Regions from separate parts of the Streptomyces sp. NBC_00038 genome, predicted to be linked through region 4. Evidence: riboswitches for the same ligand, from Rfam matches in the RefSeq annotation. Region 4 holds a riboswitch; each other region holds the start of a gene.
The links. A riboswitch is a leader RNA that binds a small molecule or an ion and turns the genes downstream of it on or off. The one in region 4 is predicted to bind cyclic di-AMP.
Positions count from the first base shown of each region.

Region 1: another riboswitch for cyclic di-AMP. It lies ahead of OG219_RS22880 (M23 family metallopeptidase); the one in region 4 lies ahead of OG219_RS07785 (C40 family peptidase).
Region 2: another riboswitch for cyclic di-AMP. It lies ahead of OG219_RS19930 (transglycosylase family protein); the one in region 4 lies ahead of OG219_RS07785 (C40 family peptidase).
Region 3: another riboswitch for cyclic di-AMP. It lies ahead of OG219_RS28350 (LysM peptidoglycan-binding domain-containing protein); the one in region 4 lies ahead of OG219_RS07785 (C40 family peptidase).

Region 1 is NZ_JAPELQ010000001.1:5,082,261-5,086,996, reverse strand. Features, by position in the region: gene OG219_RS22895 (alginate lyase family protein) at 1-929, shown strand, start outside; tRNA gene OG219_RS22890 (tRNA-Met) at 990-1,063, shown strand; gene OG219_RS22885 (PP2C family protein-serine/threonine phosphatase) at 1,189-2,430, shown strand; cyclic di-AMP (ydaO/yuaA leader) riboswitch at 2,706-2,862, shown strand; gene OG219_RS22880 (M23 family metallopeptidase) at 2,874-3,905, shown strand; gene OG219_RS22875 (aldo/keto reductase) at 4,054-4,736, shown strand, end outside.
Region 2 is NZ_JAPELQ010000001.1:4,400,801-4,405,536, reverse strand. Features, by position in the region: partial or broken gene OG219_RS19940 (cytochrome P450) at 1-125, shown strand, start outside; gene OG219_RS19935 (transglycosylase family protein) at 308-1,258, shown strand; cyclic di-AMP (ydaO/yuaA leader) riboswitch at 1,442-1,606, shown strand; gene OG219_RS19930 (transglycosylase family protein) at 1,611-2,306, shown strand; gene eno (phosphopyruvate hydratase) at 2,650-3,936, shown strand; gene OG219_RS19920 (septum formation initiator family protein) at 4,044-4,520, shown strand; gene OG219_RS19915 (DUF501 domain-containing protein) at 4,596-4,736, shown strand, end outside.
Region 3 is NZ_JAPELQ010000001.1:6,250,966-6,255,701, reverse strand. Features, by position in the region: gene OG219_RS28360 (peptide MFS transporter) at 1-840, shown strand, start outside; gene OG219_RS28355 (CocE/NonD family hydrolase) at 859-2,865, shown strand; cyclic di-AMP (ydaO/yuaA leader) riboswitch at 3,226-3,377, shown strand; gene OG219_RS28350 (LysM peptidoglycan-binding domain-containing protein) at 3,382-4,137, shown strand; gene OG219_RS28345 (hypothetical protein) at 4,286-4,736, shown strand, end outside.
Region 4 is NZ_JAPELQ010000001.1:1,672,043-1,676,778, reverse strand. Features, by position in the region: gene OG219_RS07810 (8-amino-7-oxononanoate synthase) at 1-370, shown strand, start outside; gene OG219_RS07805 (DUF397 domain-containing protein) at 374-598, opposite strand; gene OG219_RS07800 (helix-turn-helix transcriptional regulator) at 608-1,465, opposite strand; gene OG219_RS07795 (ATP-binding protein) at 1,678-2,136, shown strand; gene OG219_RS07790 (DUF6328 family protein) at 2,201-2,719, opposite strand; gene OG219_RS07785 (C40 family peptidase) at 2,810-3,283, opposite strand; cyclic di-AMP (ydaO/yuaA leader) riboswitch at 3,287-3,473, opposite strand; gene OG219_RS07780 (hypothetical protein) at 3,823-4,131, opposite strand; gene OG219_RS07775 (ATP-dependent Clp protease proteolytic subunit) at 4,139-4,736, opposite strand, start outside.

The DNA of each region.
Region 1 (4,736 bases), 3.4 Mb from region 4:
GCCCGCCGGGCAGCAAGGCCGGGCACGGGTGCGTCGAGGAGCGCGAGGACGCCATCGCGGCGTACACGCAGGCGTTGCTGTGGAGCATCACGGGCAAGCAGGAGCACGCCGACAAGGCGGTTCAGATCATGGACGCCTGGTCGGGGAAGGTGAAGAAGCACACGGCGGGGAACGCCGGCCTGCAGACCGCGTGGGCCGGGTCCACCTGGGCGCGGGCCGGAGAGATCGTACGGCACACGGGAGCCGTCTGGCCTGCGGTGGGCGTCGCACGGTTCGAGGGCATGCTGCGGACCGCCTACCTGCCCGAAGTCAGCAGGAAAGTCCCGGACTTCAACGGGAACTGGGATCTCGTCATGACCGATGCCGCGATCGGCATCGCCGTGTTCCTCGATGACCACAAGGCGTTCGACGACGCCGTCGAGCGCTTCCGGCAGCGTGTGCCCGCGTACTTCTACCTGGCCAAGGACGGGAAGGTGCCGCTGACGCCCGTCGGCAGCACCGTCGACACCCCGCAGAAGCTGACCACGTACTGGTTCGGGCAGCAGCGGTACACGGACGGGGTCTCGCAGGAGACCTGCCGCAACTTCAAGCACGTCGGATACTCGCTCGCCGCCACCGCGCACATCGCCGAGACCGCCTGGCACCAGGGCGTCGACCTCTACCGCGGCGTCAAGGACCGGCTGAAGGCCGCGCTCGACTTCCACTCCAGGTACCAGATGGGGGAGACGGCGCCCGCGTGGCTGTGCGGCGGGCGGGTCGACCGGAACATGGGGCCCGACCTGGAGGTCGCGCTCAACCACCTGGAGGACCGGCTCGACGTCCACGTCCCGGCCGCCCACCGGCTGGCCGAGCAGACGCGGCCCGCCGGTACGGACGATCTGTTCGTGTCCTGGGAGACGCTCACGCACGCGGGGAATCCGGCCGACTGAGGGGTGACGGCGACATTGGTACTGGGTGTCCCGCGAGTGGCGTATAGTTGGGTTTAACGACGCGGGGTGGAGCAGCTCGGTAGCTCGCTGGGCTCATAACCCAGAGGTCGCAGGTTCAAATCCTGTCCCCGCTACTGAAGGCCAAGGGCCGGAACTCGGATTCACGAGTTCCGGCCCTTGGTGTTTCCGGTGGGGGCCGGTGTCCCCCGTGCGGCCCACAGCGGTCGCCCCCCGACCCCGCTCCGGGAAACCTGGACGGGTGGGGCAGCGAGCAGGTACGCAGCGGGCGGGGGATCCGTCCGACCCGCGCGATGGCTCGTACGACCCCGCTTACGACCGGTCCGGCGGGCGGCTGCCCGGGGACCCCGTGCCCGTGCCCGATCCCGGGCCGGGCGACGGACTGCAGGCCCGGTCGGCGGGAGCGAACCCTCGCAGGATCTCGTACACACGCAGATTCGTCCGGGTGCTCCCCGCGCTGCTCATCGTCGCCGGTGCCCTGTACGAGGACCTCACGCCGAGGGATTTCACCGGCGGGCCCCTCTTCACGGCCGCCCCGCTCGTGGCGGCTCCCCTCTATTCGCTGCGCGGCACCGTACTCACCGGCGCCGCGGCCTTCGTGGCGGCGCTCGCGGTCCACATCAGGCTCGGCCTCGTCCGGCAGGCCGAGTCGGCCACCGAGATGGCCACGGTGCTGACAGCCGCCGTCCTGGCCGTCCTCATCAACGTCCTCGTCCGGCGCGGCAACGCACGCCTCGCCTCCGTCCGCGAGATCGCCGAGGCCGCCCAGCGCGCCGTACTGCCGGAGCCCGGCGAGCGGATCGGCGCGCTCGATGTCGCGGCGCGGTACGAGGCGGCGCAGGAGGACGCGTTCATCGGCGGGGACCTGTACGCGGTGCAGGACTCCCCGTACGGCGTACGGCTGGTCGTGGGCGACGTACGCGGAAAGGGGATGGGCGCCGTGGCGGCGGTCGCCGTGGTCATCGGGGCGTTCCGGGAGGCCGCCGAGCAGGAGGCGAGCCTGGAGGCGGTCGCCGGGCGGCTCGAGCGGGCGCTGGCGCGCGAGGGCACCCGGCGCGAGGGCCTCGACGCCTTCGAGGGGTTCACCACGGCCGTCCTCGCGGAGATCCCGCGCGGCGAGGAGGTCGTACGGATCGTCAACCGGGGCCATCCGCCGCCGCTGCTCCTGCACGCGGACGGCGCGCTCGTCACGCTCGACGCCGGGGAGCCCGCACTGCCGCTCGGGCTGGGTGAGTTGGGCGGCGGGCCCGACCGCGCGCAGCAGGCGGAGTTCCCGCAGGGGGCCACGCTGCTCCTGCACACCGACGGGCTGTCCGAGGCCCGCGACGGGCGCGGGCGCTTCTACGATCCCGCGGCCTTCCTCGCCGGACGGACCTTCCCCGCGCCCGGCGCGCTGCTGACCGCACTCGCCGACGAGGTCCGCCGGCACTCGGGCGGCAGGACGACGGACGACATGGCGCTGCTCGCGGTACGGCGACCGTGAGAGGTTCCGGCGCCGAAGGGTCTGGCCCGGAGGGTTTTGGCTTCGTTGTCACCGGGGGTGATCGAGTGACGCCCCTCCGCATAACAACTGACACACCGTCAAGAGTGTTGTGACTGATGAGGTGTGGTCAACTCGCCCGTTTTACGCCTGTGATGACCCGTAAGTCCTGGCCAGAAGCGTTAATGATCAGTCCGAACGGCTTGGAATCCAGTGCCCGCGTCTATTAACGTTCGATAACGCAGCGCGGTCGTCCCAGCCGTCACGAGAGTCGGCTCCGTGCGCACGCGCCTAATCCCGCAAGGGAGCCGGGGAACCACCAACTTGGGGTGAATCGAGCGTCTTTCGCAGTGGGAACACCGCGAATGACGCGCGTAGGAGACCTTCCTGCTCCGAACCCGTCAGCTAACCCGGTAGGCGAGAAGGAAGGAAAGGAGCACGCCCACGTGGCGTCCAACCCGCCTGCCCAGGCAACCTCGTATCCGCCGAGCGAAACGCACACCTTCGTTTACGGCAAAGAAGACGAGGGCCCCCGGGAGGAGTGGAATCCCACCGAGGACTCCCTCCGTCCCGTCCGTGGCCGGCACCGCGTAGGCAAGCAGCGCGGGGGCGGCGGACTCGCGCGCAGCTCCACCGTTCTGGGCGTCGGCGTCATAGCCGCGGTCGGCGCGGGCGGCATGGCCACCGCGGCGCCCAACAAGCCGCCGGTCTCGATCTCGCTGCCCGACCTGCCGTCCGTGAGCACGATCCTCTCGGACGACACCTCCGACGACGAGGCAGTGGGCTCCACCACCCCGCTCACCAGCGCCGGCCTGACCAGCGCCGAGACCGAGCAGGGCACCACGGACGCGGGCGAGGCCCTGCGCGCCCGCATCGTGCAGCAAGCCGAGTCCCAGCAGGACCAGGCCGACACCGCGGCCCAGCAGGCCGCCCAGACCGCCGCCGTCAAGAAGGCCGCCGACGCGGCCGCCGCGGAGCAGAAGGCGGCCGAGGCCAAGGAAGCCGCCGCGAAGAAGGCGGCGGAGGAAGAGGCCGCGGCGAAAGCCGAGGCCGAGCGCCTCGCCGAGCTCGCCAAGAGCTACACGCTGCCGACCTCCTCGTACACCATCACCTCGACCTTCGGTCAGGCCGGCGCCCTCTGGTCCTCCGGCTACCACACCGGTCTGGACTTCGCCGCGCCCACGGGCACGCTGATCAAGGCGATCCACAGCGGCACGATCACCCAGGCCGGCTGGGACGGGTCGTACGGCTACAAGACGGTGCTCACGCTCGACGACGGCACCGAGCTCTGGTTCGCCCACCAGTCGTCGATCAGCGTCAGCGTGGGGCAGAAGGTCGCCACCGGTGATGTCATCGGGCGCGTGGGTGCGACGGGCAATGTCACCGGGGCGCATCTGCACCTCGAGGTCCACCCCGACGGCGCCGCGACCGGGATCGACCCGATGGCCTGGCTGCAGAGCAAGGGCATCAATCCCTGACAGGTCAGTTCTTCAGGGCTGCCGCGTACGTTCTCTCGCGTGTACGTTCCCTGATCCCCGGCGGTTCTGACGGCACCCCCCCGGCGTCAGAGCCGCCGGTCAGGTATGTGCGGAATACATCCATCCACTTGGGACGTTGAAGTCGGGCATGACTTCTCTTCGCAAGCTCGGCTCGTCCGGCCTCGAGGTCTTCCCGCTCGCCCTCGGCGGCAACGTCTTCGGCTGGACCGCCGACGAGGCCCGGTCCTTCGCCGTGCTCGACGCGTACGCCGCCGCGGGCGGCAACTTCCTCGACACGGCCGACTCGTACTCGGCGTGGATCGACGGCAACAAGGGCGGCGAGTCCGAGACCATCATCGGCAAGTGGGTCAAGGCGCGCGGCAACCGGGCCGACGTCGTGATCGCCACCAAGGTCAGCCAGCACCCCGACTATCCGGGGCTGTCCGGCGTCAACATCAAGGCCGCCGCCGACGCCTCCCTGCGCCGCCTGGACACCGACTACATCGACCTCTACTTCACGCACTTCGACAAGCCCGAGGTGCCGGTCGAGGAGATCATCGGCGCGCTCGACGAGCTGGTGAAGGCGGGCAAGGTCCGGAACATCGCGGCCTCCAACATCTCGCCCGAGCGGCTCCAGGAGTCCCTGGACCTCTCCGACCGCGAGGGCCTCGCCCGCTACGTCGCCATCCAGCCGCACTACAACCTGGTCTCGCGCGACACCTACGAGGGCCCGCTGCGCGACATCGCCTCCCGCTCGGGCCTGGCGGCCGTCCCGTACTCCGCCCTCGCGGCCGGCTTCCTCACCGGCAAGTACCGGCCGGGTACGACGGT
Region 2 (4,736 bases), 2.7 Mb from region 4:
CCGACCTCCAACTCGCGGGAGATTCCGCCGATTTGCGATGGCGTGGTGGGCTCATTATGCGTGGATTGCGCACACTTCCAGTGGAGTTCACGCCTCCGCTCCAGTTGTCCGCCGGGCGGTCGTAAGGCACTTCGGGGGCGCGAAAAACTGACGGTCCCTCAACATTGTGATCTTCACGTGATCTACGCTGCATCGACTTGTGACAAGCGTTCGAGTGCCGATACGTTCGATCACCGGCGCGGATCATCCGTCGCTGACGTCTCCGTACGTCGCTTTAGTCACTTGCTGTCACGTGAAAGGCTTCCGCATGCTCTCCGGGAACGGCCGCCATCGTCGCCCCCGTCAGGCTCCCGCTCTCATCGTCGCGGCAGGAGTGACCGGATCGGCCATCGCGATCCCGTTGCTCGGTGCCACGAGTGCGAGCGCGGCCGACGTCACCACCTGGGACCGTGTCGCGGAGTGCGAGACGGGCGCCGCCTGGAGCGACAACTCCGGTGACGGGTACTACGGCGGGCTGCACGTGACCCAGTGGGACTGGGAGAACTACGGCGGCCTCAAGTACGCCCCGAGCGCCGACCAGGCCAGCCGCTCGCAGCAGATAGCCGTCGCCGAGAAGATCCTCGACGGCCGGGGGCTCGTCGCCTGGCCCACCTGTGGACCCCTCTCCGGGCTCAGCAAGGACTCCGCCTCGGTGGAGGTCGACACGGGTGTGTCCGACGACTCGTCATCCGACACGTCCACTTCGGACTCCTCGGACTCTTCGGAATCAACCGACTCATCTGGTTCGACCGACTTGTCCGCATCGTCCACCCCCTCGCCGTCCGCTTCGTCCTCGTCCGGCACTTCGACCAAATCCGATACTTCGGATGAGGGTGCGGGTGCGGACTCGAACGGATCAAACAGTGACGACTCGGACAAGTCCACCCAGGAGGACGGCTCTTCGAGTACGTCCGACAGCGCGACGACCGGCGCCGGGCGGCACCGTGGTGACACCGCCACCGAGGGTGCGACCGACAGTCGTACGGACAGCACGTCCGGGCGGCACGCCTCGCGTGAATCCGACGCGGCCCGCGATGTCGTCGACGGCTCGTACGTCGTCCGCGCCGGAGACAGCCTCTCGGTCATCGCCGACGCCCTTGGCCTCGAAGGCGGATGGACCGAGCTGTACGCCGAGAACGAGGAGACGGTCGGCACCGACGCGAACCTCATCCTCCCCGGTCAGAGCCTTGCAGTTGATGTCGAACCGGGCGAAAAGTAGCGGGAGTTCACGTCATGGTTCGCCATGGAATGTCCGGTTTGGCGAGAATGAGAGATGGATCTCAGACCCCCTGATCGTCTTTGAAATTCCGCCGATCGCCTGCCTACGGTCGTGACCGCTCGCCACAGCGGGCCCCGACGGACGCAACGCCGAATCCTGCCAGCGGCCGTACGGGAACAGTCGTCGCGTCAAGCGCCGTAGGCAGGAGCGGGGGACCCAAGGTAAGTGCCGCGCCCGGTAGTTGACCGGGAGTGGCTTGGGGTGAAGCCGTGTGCCGAAAGGTGCGCGACCGGGCACTCACCCGCCCGAACCCGACAGCTCACCTCGCAGGCGTCGGTGAGGGGATCACTTCATGCTGCGTTCGTGCAAGGGCAAGCACCGTCGCCCGTCCAAGGTCACCCGCATTGCCACGCTCGCCGGGGTGACCGGCGTAGCCGTCGCCGCCCCGCTCATGGCGTCCGGCACCGCCTCCGCCGCCACCACCTCCGAGTGGGACACCGTCGCCCAGTGCGAGTCCGGCGGCAACTGGGCCATCAACACCGGCAACGGTTACTACGGCGGTCTGCAGTTCTCCTCCTCCACCTGGTCCGCGTACGGTGGCAGCGCTTACGCCGCCACCGCCGACCAGGCCTCCAAGTCCCAGCAGATAACCGTCGCCGAGAAGGTCCTCGCCGCGCAGGGCAAGGGCGCCTGGCCGTCCTGCGGCACGGGCCTGTCGAGCGCCGCGTACGACGGTGGCACGAGCGACTCCTCGTCGTCCTCGTCCTCCTCCTCGTCGAGCAGCGAGCAGAGCACCACTCCTTCGCAGCAGTCGAGCACGCCCACCGCCACGACCAAGGCCGCTGCGACGAAGACCGTCGACACCCCGACCGGCAAGAAGGTCAAGAAGGGTGACGGCGAGTACAAGGTGAAGAAGAACGACACCCTCAGCTCCATCGCCGAGGCGAAGAACGTCAAGGGTGGCTGGCAGCAGCTGTTCAAGCTGAACAAGGACATCATCGACGACGCGGACTTCATCTACCCGGGTCAGCAGCTGCACCTCAGCTGAAGCGCGAAGCCTCAAGACTGAGGAGCCATGGTTGTCGGCCCACGGCGGTCGGCTGACAACAGGCTCGCAGCTGAACCACAGCTCTCTCCTATACGTGGTCTCCATACTGAAGGCCTCGTGTGGGTCACCCCCGTCCCCACGGGCTCCCCGCTCCGGTGCGTGTTCCCCCGTACGCACCGGGGCGGGGTTTTTCATTCCCTTTTTGTTCCGATCTGGAACAATGTTTACCCTGAGTTCTGCCCAAGGGATGGTCGACCGGCTGGCCGATCCCTCCGAGCCGGTTAGGCTCATCCCGCAGGGGTCTAAAAGGCCCCCGCGTACCCGCGTCACATCCCAGAAGGAGATGCTCGTGCCGTCCATCGACGTCGTCGTAGCCCGGGAAATCCTCGACTCGCGAGGGAACCCCACCGTCGAGGTCGAGGTCGGCCTCGACGACGGCAGCACGGGTCGTGCCGCCGTTCCGTCCGGCGCCTCCACGGGTGCCTTCGAAGCCATCGAGCTGCGCGACGGTGACCCCAACCGCTACGGCGGCAAGGGTGTGGAGAAGGCCGTCCTCGCCGTCATCGAGCAGATCGGCCCGGAGCTCGTCGGCTACGACGCCACCGAGCAGCGCCTGATCGACCAGGCGATGTTCGACCTGGACGCCACCGACAACAAGGGCTCGCTCGGCGCCAACGCCATCCTCGGCGTCTCCCTCGCCGTCGCGCACGCCGCCTCCGAGGCCAGCGACCTCCCCCTCTTCCGCTACCTCGGCGGCCCGAACGCGCACCTGCTGCCCGTTCCGATGATGAACATCCTCAACGGCGGCTCGCACGCGGACTCCAACGTCGACATCCAGGAGTTCATGATCGCCCCGATCGGCGCGGAGTCCTTCTCCGAAGCGCTGCGCTGGGGCGCCGAGGTCTACCACACCCTCAAGAAGGTGCTGAAGACCAAGGGCCTGTCCACCGGCCTCGGCGACGAGGGCGGCTTCGCCCCGAACCTGGAGTCCAACCGCGCCGCGCTCGACCTCATCATCGAGGCCATCAAGCAGGCCGGTTACATCCCCGGCGAGCAGATCGGGCTCGCGCTCGACGTCGCCGCGTCCGAGTTCTACAAGGACGGCAAGTACGAGTTCGAGGGCAAGTCCCGCTCGGCCGCCGAGATGACCGAGTACTACGAGGAGCTCGTCTCCGCGTACCCGCTGGTCTCCATCGAGGACCCGCTGTACGAGGACGACTGGGCCGGCTGGAAGGTCATCACCGACAAGCTGGGCGACAAGGTCCAGATCGTCGGCGACGACCTCTTCGTCACCAACCCCGAGCGCCTGGCCCGCGGCATCGAGGAGGGCTCCGCGAACGCCCTGCTCGTCAAGGTCAACCAGATCGGCTCGCTGACCGAGACCCTGGACGCCGTCGAGATGGCCCAGCGCAACGGCTTCAAGTGCATGATGTCCCACCGCTCCGGCGAGACCGAGGACGTCACCATCGCCGACCTCGCCGTCGCGGTGAACTGCGGTCAGATCAAGACCGGCGCCCCGGCCCGCTCGGACCGCGTCGCCAAGTACAACCAGCTGCTGCGCATCGAGGAGATCCTCGACGACGCCGCGGTGTACGCCGGTCGCAGCGCCTTCCCCCGTTTCAAGGGCTGACCCTCCGGGTCAAGTAGGAAGCGTCGTACGTACGTCCCCGTACTCGGTCCCGTACCGTGTGCGGGGACGTACGCACGTGACGGGTTTGTACCGGGGAGGCGGGACTCATGGCCGTGAAGGACCGGGACCGGTTCTCCACCGCGACCAGGCTGAAGCTGCTCGGCGAGCAGACGGCGGCCCGGGTCTACCGCTCCCAGACCAAGCGGCAGGCGCGCCGCTCGCGGCTCACCGGGCGGGCGGCGCTCCTCGCCCTCGTCCTCTGTTCGCTGGTCGTGGCCCTCGCGTACCCGATAAGGCAGTACGTGTCCCAGCGCGCCGAGGTCGCCGACCTGCAGCAGCAGCGCGAGGAGGCCCGTGCGCGTGTCGAGCAGCTGCGTGACCTCAAGGCTCGCTGGCAGGACGACGCGTACGCGGAGCAGCAGATCCGGGACCGGCTGCACTATGTGATGCCGGGGGAGACCGGGTACATCGTGATCGACCCGGACGCGGCGAAGCAGTCCCGCGCCGGCCAGGGGGCGGCCGACCGTCCCTGGTACGCCAACGTCTGGGACGGTGTGGACAAGGCCGACCGTTCCGACGAATGACAGTTGACAGATATTGAAATCTGTCATCTGTCATTCGATATCTGATAGCTGACCACGGAAAGACAGCACCCAGGCATGCAAACGCCCCCGCCGACCACCCCCTACACCGAGCCGACCGACGCGGACGTCGAGGCCTTCAAGCAGCAGCTGGGGCGACCGCCGCGCGGGTTGCGCGCGATCGCGCACCGTTGTCCCTGCGGTCAGCCGGACGTGGTG
Region 3 (4,736 bases), 4.6 Mb from region 4:
TTCGCCCTCGCGCCCGACGCGATGCGCCGCGCGGTCCTGGTGATCGTCCTCGGCCTCCTCGCGGCGGCGGTACTCGCGACTCTCCTCGCGGTGGTCGGCTACCTGACGATGGACCGCTTCGTCGACCTGCTGACCCTCATCTCGGTGATCGCGCCGGTCGTCTACTTCGCGGTGATGTTCAGGAGCCCCCGGGTGACGGACGACGAACGCGGCCGCCTGCGCCCGTACATCGTCCTCTTCCTCGCCTCGACCGTCTTCAACTTCATCCTCTTCCAGGCGTACTCGACGATGATGCTGCTCGCGGCGTCGAACGCCGAGACCACGATCCTCGGTTACGACTTCCCGGCCAGCTGGTACGCCTCCGCGCTCGGCGCCTTCGAGGTCGCCCTCGCGCCCGTGGTCGCCGCGCTGTGGGTCCGGATGGGCCACCGCCAGCCGCACGCCTCCAACAAGATCGCGATCGGGGTCGTGCTCGGCGGCCTGTCGTTCCTCCTGATGGTGCTGCCGACCAGCGGTCACAGCAGCGACGACTACCTGATGTCGGCCTGGTGGATCGTCGGCTCGTACTTCCTGCTCGGCCTCGGCGACATCCTCCTGGAGACCTCCGGCATGTCGGCCACCACGAAACTCGCCCCGGCCGCCTTCTCCAGCCAGACCATGTCCCTCTGGTTCCTGTCGCTCGCGCTCGCCAACGGCATCCAGGCGCAGACCGTGAAGCTCTACGACGACGTCTCCAAGCCTGCCTACTTCGGCGTCAACGGCGCGATCGCGGTGGCCGCGGGCCTCGCCGTGATGGCACTCGCGCCCTGGCTGCGCCGCACGATGCACCCCGTCCACTGAAGCCACTGGGATCCCGCCATGCGCATCCGTACGTCCTTCCCCTACGAGTCCGCTCACGAGGACGTCCTCATCCCGCTCCCGGACGGCACCCGCCTGTACGCCCGCGTCTGGCGCCCGCTGACCGACGAACCCGTACCGGCGCTCCTCGAGTACCTCCCGTACCGCCTCACGGACTGGACCGCGCCACGCGACTGGCAGCGCCATCCCTGGTACGCCGGACACGGCTACGCCTCCGTCCGCGTGGACGTCCGCGGCCACGGCAACTCGGAGGGCATGCCGACGGACGAGTACTCGGCGGTGGAGCTGGCGGACGGCGTGGAGGTGGTCAACTGGCTTGCTTCCCAGCCCTGGTGCTCCGGCAAGGTCGGCATGTTCGGCATCTCCTGGGGCGGCTTCAACTCCCTCCAGATCGCGGCCCTCGCGCCCGAACCGCTCAAGGCGATCGTCACGGTCTGCTCGGCGGACGACCGCTACGACAACGACGTGCACTACATGGGAGGTTCCGTCCTCGCCGTCGACATGCACGCCTGGGCGGCCACCATGCTCGCCTTCGCCGCCCGCCCGCCGGACCCGGTGCACGTGGGCGAGGTGATGTGGCGCGACATGTGGGTGAAGCGGCTGGAGGCGGTGGACCCCTTCATCCACACCTGGCTGGAGCACCAGACCCGGGACGCGTACTGGCGCCACGGCAGCGTCTGCGAGGACTACGGCGCGATCCAGGCCGCCGTCCTGGCGGTGGGCGGCTGGCACGACCCGTACCGGGACACGGTGTTGCGCCTGGTCGAGAACCTGCCACCCGATCGCGTACGAGGCCTGATCGGCCCCTGGTCGCACCAGTACCCGGACCGGGGCCTGCCGCCGGGCCCGGCGATCGGGTTCCTTCAGGAGACGCTGCGGTGGTGGGACCACTGGCTGAAGCCCTCCTCCGGTTCCGGCAGGGGCGTGATGTCGGAGCCGCTCCTCCGCTCGTACGTCAGTGACTCGCATCGTCCGGCAACGGTGTACGAGGTGTTGCCGGGCCGGTGGGTGGGCGACGAGACCTGGCCGTCGCCCGCCGTGACGCCGGTCTCGTACGGCCTCCAGGGCGCGCCGGTACTGGTGCGCTCCCCCATGCACACGGGCGTGGACGCGGGCCGCTTCTTCCCCTTCGGGAACGACGCGGACCTGCCGCCGGACCAGCGGGAGGAGGACGGCCGTTCGGCGTGCTTCGAGTTCGAAGTCCCGGAGGAGACCTGGGTGTTGGGGCGCCCGAAGGTGCGGTTGCGACTCACCTCGCACGCCGAGCGCGGCCAGGTGATCGCCCGGGTCTGCGACGTGGCCCCCGACGGCTCATCGACCCTCGTCACCCGCGGCGTCCTGAACCTGTCAGCACGTCACGGCCGTGACCAGGCGGTTCCCTGGAAACCGGGCTCTACGGAGGACGTGCTTTTCGAGCTGAACGGCATCGGCCACGCCTTCCCCGCGGGCCACCGCATCCGGCTGGCCGTCTCCTCCGCGTACTGGCCGTGGATCTGGCCCCAGCCCGGCTCGGAGGCGGGCTTCACCCTGGACCCGGCGGGCAGCGCCCTCGAACTCCCCGTACGGGCAAGGCAGTCGTCGTTCCCGATCACCTTCGAGGAGCCGGAGGAGTCCGAACCCCTGGGCGTCGTCGTGCCGGCAACCCTCGACGAACCACGCCCCGAACGCCTCGTCGTACGCGACGTCGCCAAGGGCGAGTGGCGCCTCGAAGTCGACCCCCGCTACGGCGGCACCCGCGTCTATCCCGACGGCCTCGAATTCACGGAGGACGCGCTGGAGACGTACACGATCAACGAGTCGGATCCGCTGTCCGCGCGGACCCGGTCGACTTGGTCGATCCGGCTGCACCGGCCGGAGTTGCCTTGGGACGCGCGGGTCTCCACGACCTCCGAAATCACCTGCGATGCCCATGACTTCATCACCTTGAACGAGGTGATCTGCAGCGACGGGGACGAAGTCGTGTTCCACCGGACGTGGGAGCGGCGAATTCCGCGGACGGCAGGCTAGGCGGCCGCCTATTCCGCGGGACAGGGGGCTGGGCGGCCACCCGGTCATCGCGCCTTCGGGCATCCAGCAGATGCCCGTATTGCACCTAGATTGCCTACGTCGCCGCTTTGTTCACGCTTGGTCGCGTGAAATGGGTCACGTCCGGACAAGATCGACATCTGACCCCGCCTCACAATTGCCCGTTCGCGAAAGGCAAGTTGAGTTTCACATTCCGGTGGAATCGGGCGATTCTCTCTGCAATCCACCGAGGCAAAAGCGATCTACGCCGCGAAATCGGGCCTTGTTCCCGACATGTGCTCTCGCATACGTTCGCGTCGATCCAGGCGGAACGCCGAATCCTGCCGCCGCCCGGAAACCCCACCCACCCACACGCTCACGGCAGGAGCGGGGGACCCAGGTAAGCCGCCGATCCGGACTCCGGAACGGCTAGGGGTAAAGCCGCGCCCACCCACGCGGCCGGGCAGCTCCCGCCCGAACCCGACAGCTCACCTCGCAGGCGCCGGAGAGGAATTCGCCATGCCCGCACGAGGCAAGCACCGCCGCCCCAGGACCAACCACCTCACCCGCGGCATGGTCGCCGCCGGAACGGGCGGAGCCGCACTCGCACTCCCCCTGGTGAGCGCGACCGGCGCCCACGCCGCCACCCAGGCGTCCGTGCCCGCCCAGGCCACCGCGGTGGCGAAGGCCGCTCCGGCCGCGGTCCCCGACGTCAAGCTCGTCACGTACAAGGTCACCGCGGGCGACACCTTGTCCAAGATCGCGCGAGAACACACCAAGGACGGCAGTTGGCAGGCGCTCTACAAGGCCAACGCCGCGGTCATCGGCGGCGACCCGGCGGCGATTCGCCCGGGCACGACCCTGACGGTTGGCACGAAAACCGCCAAAACGTCCGCTAAGTCGACCGGCTCCACCACGGATTCCGCCGCGGCCCCCGCCACCACCGCGACCTACACCAACGACCTCGACGGCTGGATCAAGGAGGCCCTGGCCATCATGGCCCAGTCCGGAATCCCCGGCTCCTACGACGGCATCTACCGCAACATCATTCGCGAGTCCGCGGGAAACCCCCTGGCCATCAACAACTGGGACTCCAACGCCGCCGCCGGCACCCCGTCCAAGGGCCTCCTCCAGGTCATCGACCCGACCTTCACGGCCTACCACGTGGCCGGCACCTCGATGGACCCCTACGACCCGGTCGCGAACATCACGGCGGCCTGCAACTACGCCGCTGCGAAGTACGGTTCGATCGACAACGTCAACGGGGCCTACTGAGTCGGACGCATCCCCCTGAGCGGTCCGCACCGGGTCCGCACCTCAGAAAATGCACCTGCCGGATCGCGGTCGGGGGCGTTATGCTCGCCGCGATGATGACTCAATCCGTAGGCAGATTGGGGGTCCCATCCGCGCAAGGTGAGTGCTGATGCTCACTCAGACCGCGAATGGGGATTCCCGCCTTTCCTTCTGGCTGCGCGTGCGCGAGTTCGCCGTGCCGCCTTCCATGATCGAGACTGCGACCGCCCGCCGCTCCGCCGGGGACTGGGCGGGGGCGTGCGCCGCCGCAGGCATCGACGTCGATTTCAATCTGCGTTCCGTGGCGCGCACGCATGGCCGCGGCCTCGCAGCCCGGATCCGGGCCGATCTCCGCCATCTGGCTCCCGACCTGTTGCGCTGGCACCTGCCGAGGGTCGCTCCCGACGGGCTGCTGCGGCCGGGGCTGACCATCGCCCTGGCTCGGTACGGGTCTCGATACGGGTCTTGGCACGAGTCTCGGTACGAGGACGTAGCTGCGGGGCGTGAGGGCGAGCACCCGGTGTACCTCGTGGTCCGGACTCCGCCCGCCTGGGCGGACGCCGGTCAGCGGATCAGCCTCG
Region 4 (4,736 bases):
CACGTTCATCTTCGACACCGGTCTCGCGCCCGCGGCGGCGGGCGCGGCCCTCGCGGCGCTGCGGCTGCTGCGCCGCGAACCGGAGCGTGCCGAACGGGCCCGCGCGGTGGCCACGGCGCTGCACAGCCGCCTGACGGCCGAGGGCCTGGAAGCGGTACGACCGGACGCCGCCGTCGTCTCCGTGCGCGCGCCGTCCCCCGAACGGGCCGTGCGGTGGGCCGCCGACTGCCGCGAGGCGGGACTCGCCGTCGGCTGCTTCCGCCCCCCGTCGGTGCCCGACGGCATCTCCCGACTGAGGCTGACCGCTCGCGCGGACCTCACCGACGCACAGATCGAGCACGCGGTACGGGTGATCAGCGCAACCCGATGATGCTCAGCTCAGTCCGGCGATGAATCCCTCCCAGGTGGCAGGGGTGAACAGCAGGGCGGGACCTGCGGTGTTCTTGGAGTCGCGGACGGCCACGAGTCCGGACCAGGGTCCTGGACCCGGTCGTGCCGTCTCGACGCAGTTGTTCATTCCCGTACTGCGACTGCTGCACAGCCAGCGCACATCGTGCAGCGAAGTACTGGAAGGTACGTACCGAGGCAGTGCAGACATGGTGCCTCCTTACGCGCCGTCACCTAACCCGGCGATGTAATCCAATGAGTCCTCGGGCGAAAGGGCTTGGATCTGAAGGGCGTTGAAGGCCTCGCTGTAGGCCTCTAGGTCTTCTTTCCGTTCGAGATAGAGGCTACTCGTCAAGTGGTCGAGAACAACCACATCCAGATCAGAAGTGTTCGGAAATGAGAAGATAACGAAAGGCCCGGTGACTCCGATGTGCGCCCCGGCGGCGAACGGCAGTACCTGAAGCCGCACTTGAGGCAGGGTGGCGGCCTCCCGTAACCGGTGCAGCTGGCGTGCCATGACCTCCGGCCCGCCAACGTCCCGTCGCAGCACCGCTTCGTCCAGGACCGCACTCAGTTCCAGCGGCGGATTCGAACGCAGCACGTCCTGCCGGGCAAGGCGCACCTCGACGAGCGCGTCGAGCTTGGCGTCCTCAAGTCCCCCTACGGCGGCCCGCGTCACCGCACGGGCGTACTCGGGTGTCTGCAGCAACCCCGGCACCACGGACGTCTCCAGCGTGCGCATTCCGCTGGCCTGCGACTCCAGACTGATGAAGTCGCGGTACGTCGGCGGCAGGACACCGCGGTAGGCGTGCCACCAGTGGTGCCGCCCGTTGCCCTCCGCGCCCGCCAGCACGACCAGCAGGTCCCGTAACTCGGGCTCGTCGACGGCGTAGGCGTCCAGGAGCCGCTCCACGTCCGCGGGCTTGACCCCACTCGTGCCGGTCTCGATCCGGCTCACCTTCGACTGGTGCCAGCCGAGGAGACGGGCCGCCTCCCCGCTCGTGAGAGCCGCACCCACGCGCAGAGCGCGCAGTTCTGCACCGAGCTTGCGGCGGCGTACCGCGGGACCGTACTGCATGGCCGTACTCCTTACTCCTTCCGAGCCGCCCAAATACGGTCCTCCGTCGCAGAGTTCACCGCTTCGAGCGACAGATATATGCATATCTCGGTGGATCGCACCCGTGACCGGCCAGGTAATGGCAGTCTGGCGCGAAGCACCAGTCCGGGACCGTACTCGAACCATCCGCTCCGTGTCGGACCCCGGTCCCGTGGGAAAGGGACGACCGCGCCATGGCAGACCATCAGGAAGCATCCGTCACTCTGCCGAGCGATCCAGCCTCGGTCTCCGCGGCCCGGAAATTCGTCGCCGAAGTGCTGGCCGAATGGGGCCTGCCGGGTGACTCCGAAGTCGCCGACACCGTACGCCTGATCGTGTCCGAACTAGCCACCAACGCCGTCCAGCACACTTTCGGGCAGTCGCCCACCTTCAGAGTGGACGTCCGCCTCGACCGGGACGAACACCTGCGCCTCGGCGTCACCGACAGCCACCCACGCTTTCCCAAACGACTGCCCGCAGCCGTCCAGCAGGACAACGGACGCGGCATGGTGATCATCCGTTGGCTGACCGCGGAGTGCGGCGGCAGACTCACCGTCCGGCCCACCCGCGAAGGCGGCAAGACCATCTCCATCGAACTGCCCTGGACGGCACCGGTCGAGCCGGTGACGGCCGGGGGTCCGCAAGAGCCCTGAGTCCCGGTCCAGTTGCGCTGCGCGGCGCGTCCGAAGGCACCGCGCAGCACAACTGGCAGCACGCTCACGTCGCTGGGTCCGATTCCTCTCCTCGCCCCTCTGCGGACGTGACATGGCGCTGCACCAGCCAGGGCAGGGCGGTCCACAGAGCCAGACAGACGGCCAGAGTGCCCGCGCCCGCGGCGATCCCGGCGCCGCGCCCCACCGTCACGTCGACGACGAGGAGCACCGATCCGGTGAACGCCAGCATCAGCACGTACAGGCCGACGTGGGTCAGCCAGGAGGAGACCCGCACGATGGCGGGTTTGACGTTCTGCTGGAACAGCGACCGGTGCAGGGCGGCCGGCGCAGTGAACAGGGCGGCGGCCAGGAACGCGAGCAGGAGCGTGGTCACGTACGTGGCGCGCTGCGTCGTGTCCAGCGAAGGGAAGCGCTGGGTGAAGGCCAGGGTCAGCAGAAAGGCGAAGAGGATCTGCACGCCGGTCTGGGTGACCCGCAGCTCCTGGAGGAGCTCGGCGAAATTGCGGTCGGCGCGCTCAAGAGGTTTCTCGTCGCGTTCCGTGCGGGGACGTTGTTCCACCATGGTGGACGAGTAACCGGTTCGACCGTGTTTCACGCCCTGCCGCACGTTCCGTGGGGGCGACGGCGCGCGCCGTCGCCCCCACGGAACGGGTCAGCTCACTCGGCCGTACCAGACGCTCTTCGTCCAGATCTTCTGGAGCTTCACTACCTCCCCGGACTTCGGGGAGTGCCAGATCTTTCCCTTCCCGGCGTAGATGCCGACGTGGTACACGCTCCGGCCCGAGTGGAAGAACACGAGGTCTCCGGCCTTGCGTTTCGAGGCGGAGACATGGTTGGTCTTGTTGTACTGCGCCGCGGCCGTACGAGGCAGCTTCTTGCCCGCCTTCTTGTACGAGTAGAGCGTGAGCCCGGAGCAGTCGAAACGGCGCGGCCCAGCGGCGCCGTACTTGTACGGGGAGCCCTTCTTGGAAGCCGCGACCTGAAGTGCCTTCGTCGCCAGGGTGGCCGCTTCGGCGTCGGATGCGACGCCGGGGACCACGAGGCTGCCGCCCACGGCGGCGATGGTGAGAGCCGAGGCCGTACCGGCCCTCGTCCACAGCGACGGGACACGATTGAGCGCAGTCATGCGCAACCCTTCGTCAGCCGCCTGTGAAGGATGACCTGTCGGATTCGGGCTGGCGAAGTAGCCCGGCCGCTTACTGCGGCTTCACCCCAAGGACCGCCCGGATCTCTCCGGCGGCCCGTCGTGCTGGGTCCTCCACTCCTGCCGATGCACATCTGTCGACCGGTCATCCGGGAGGCGGCAGGACTCGGCGTCCGACCCGGACCGCCCCGCCGGTGTGGCGGGGGCTTGTCGTCGGAAGGGATCTTCACGCATTGATGTCGGAAAATCCGAGCGGAATCGGTGGTTTGTGGGGTTACTCACCACTCACCCGTTCGGGTGGACACCCCGCCGTTCGAGCGAGTGTCCAGCAGGCCGACGACGCCCGTACCAGCAACGAAGGGCTTCAAGTACGCAATCGCGCTACGCGCGTTGCGCAACTTCTGCGCGCTCTTGGAAGGATGGGTGTCTACGCCATCCGGGGGTACACCATCTGGTGCGTTTGAAACCCGGGCCGGACGCTCCGACGGGTCGGCGTGTGCGGGGGCCCGGGTGGGAGGGCGTCAGCTGTCGGAACCGGGCGGCAGGGTGACGCGGGCGGCCCGCCGCTCGCCGTCGAGGACACGCAGGGCCTGTGCCAGGGTCGGAGCGTGCACCTCGCTCTCGCCGCGCTGGTGCATCAGCGCGAGGGCGTCCCGCAGTGCCGTCGCCTTGGCGACCAGCGCCTGAGCCGCTCGCAGACCTCGGTAGGTGTCCCCGGGGCGGGCCGGGTTGATGCGGCCGAGCAGGTCGACCACGTCCAGGTAACGGTCGATCAACTCGGCTTCCGCGCGCGTCAGTGCGGGCAGCGGGGGCAGTTCGGGTGGGAGCATCGGCCGCTCACCTCGCGCCGGGTGTGGGGCGAGAAGCCTTGCGGCTCGGGATGATCCCGTCAATCAGTCCGTACGCCAGTGCCGCAGGCGCGTCGAGGATCTTGTCCCGCTCGATGTCCGCGGCGACCCGCTCCGGACTCTGGCCTGTGTGCCGCACGAGCATCTCCTCCAGCATCCTCCGAGTACGCGTCAACTCCTCGGCCTGGATGGCCAGATCAGAAGCCTGCCCCTGGATCGGCTCGGGAAACGACGGCTGGTGGATCAGCACGCGGGCACCCGGCAGCGCGAACCGCTTGCCCGGCGTGCCGCCCGCCAGCAGCACGGCGGCGGCCGAGGCGGCCTGGCCGAGGCAGACGGTCTCCACCTCGCAGGTGACGAACTGCATCGTGTCGTAGACGGCCGTCATCGCGCTGAGCGAGCCGCCGGGGGAGTTGATGTACAGCGAGATGTCCCGGTCCGGCGCCAGGTACTCCAGGTGCATGAACTGAGCCATCACGTCGTTCGCGGACGTGTCGTCGACCGGTGTCCCGAGGAACACGATCCGCTCGTCGAGGAGCTTCGAGTACGGGTCCAGGGTCCGGTGCCCCGCGCTGGTGCGTTCGCTG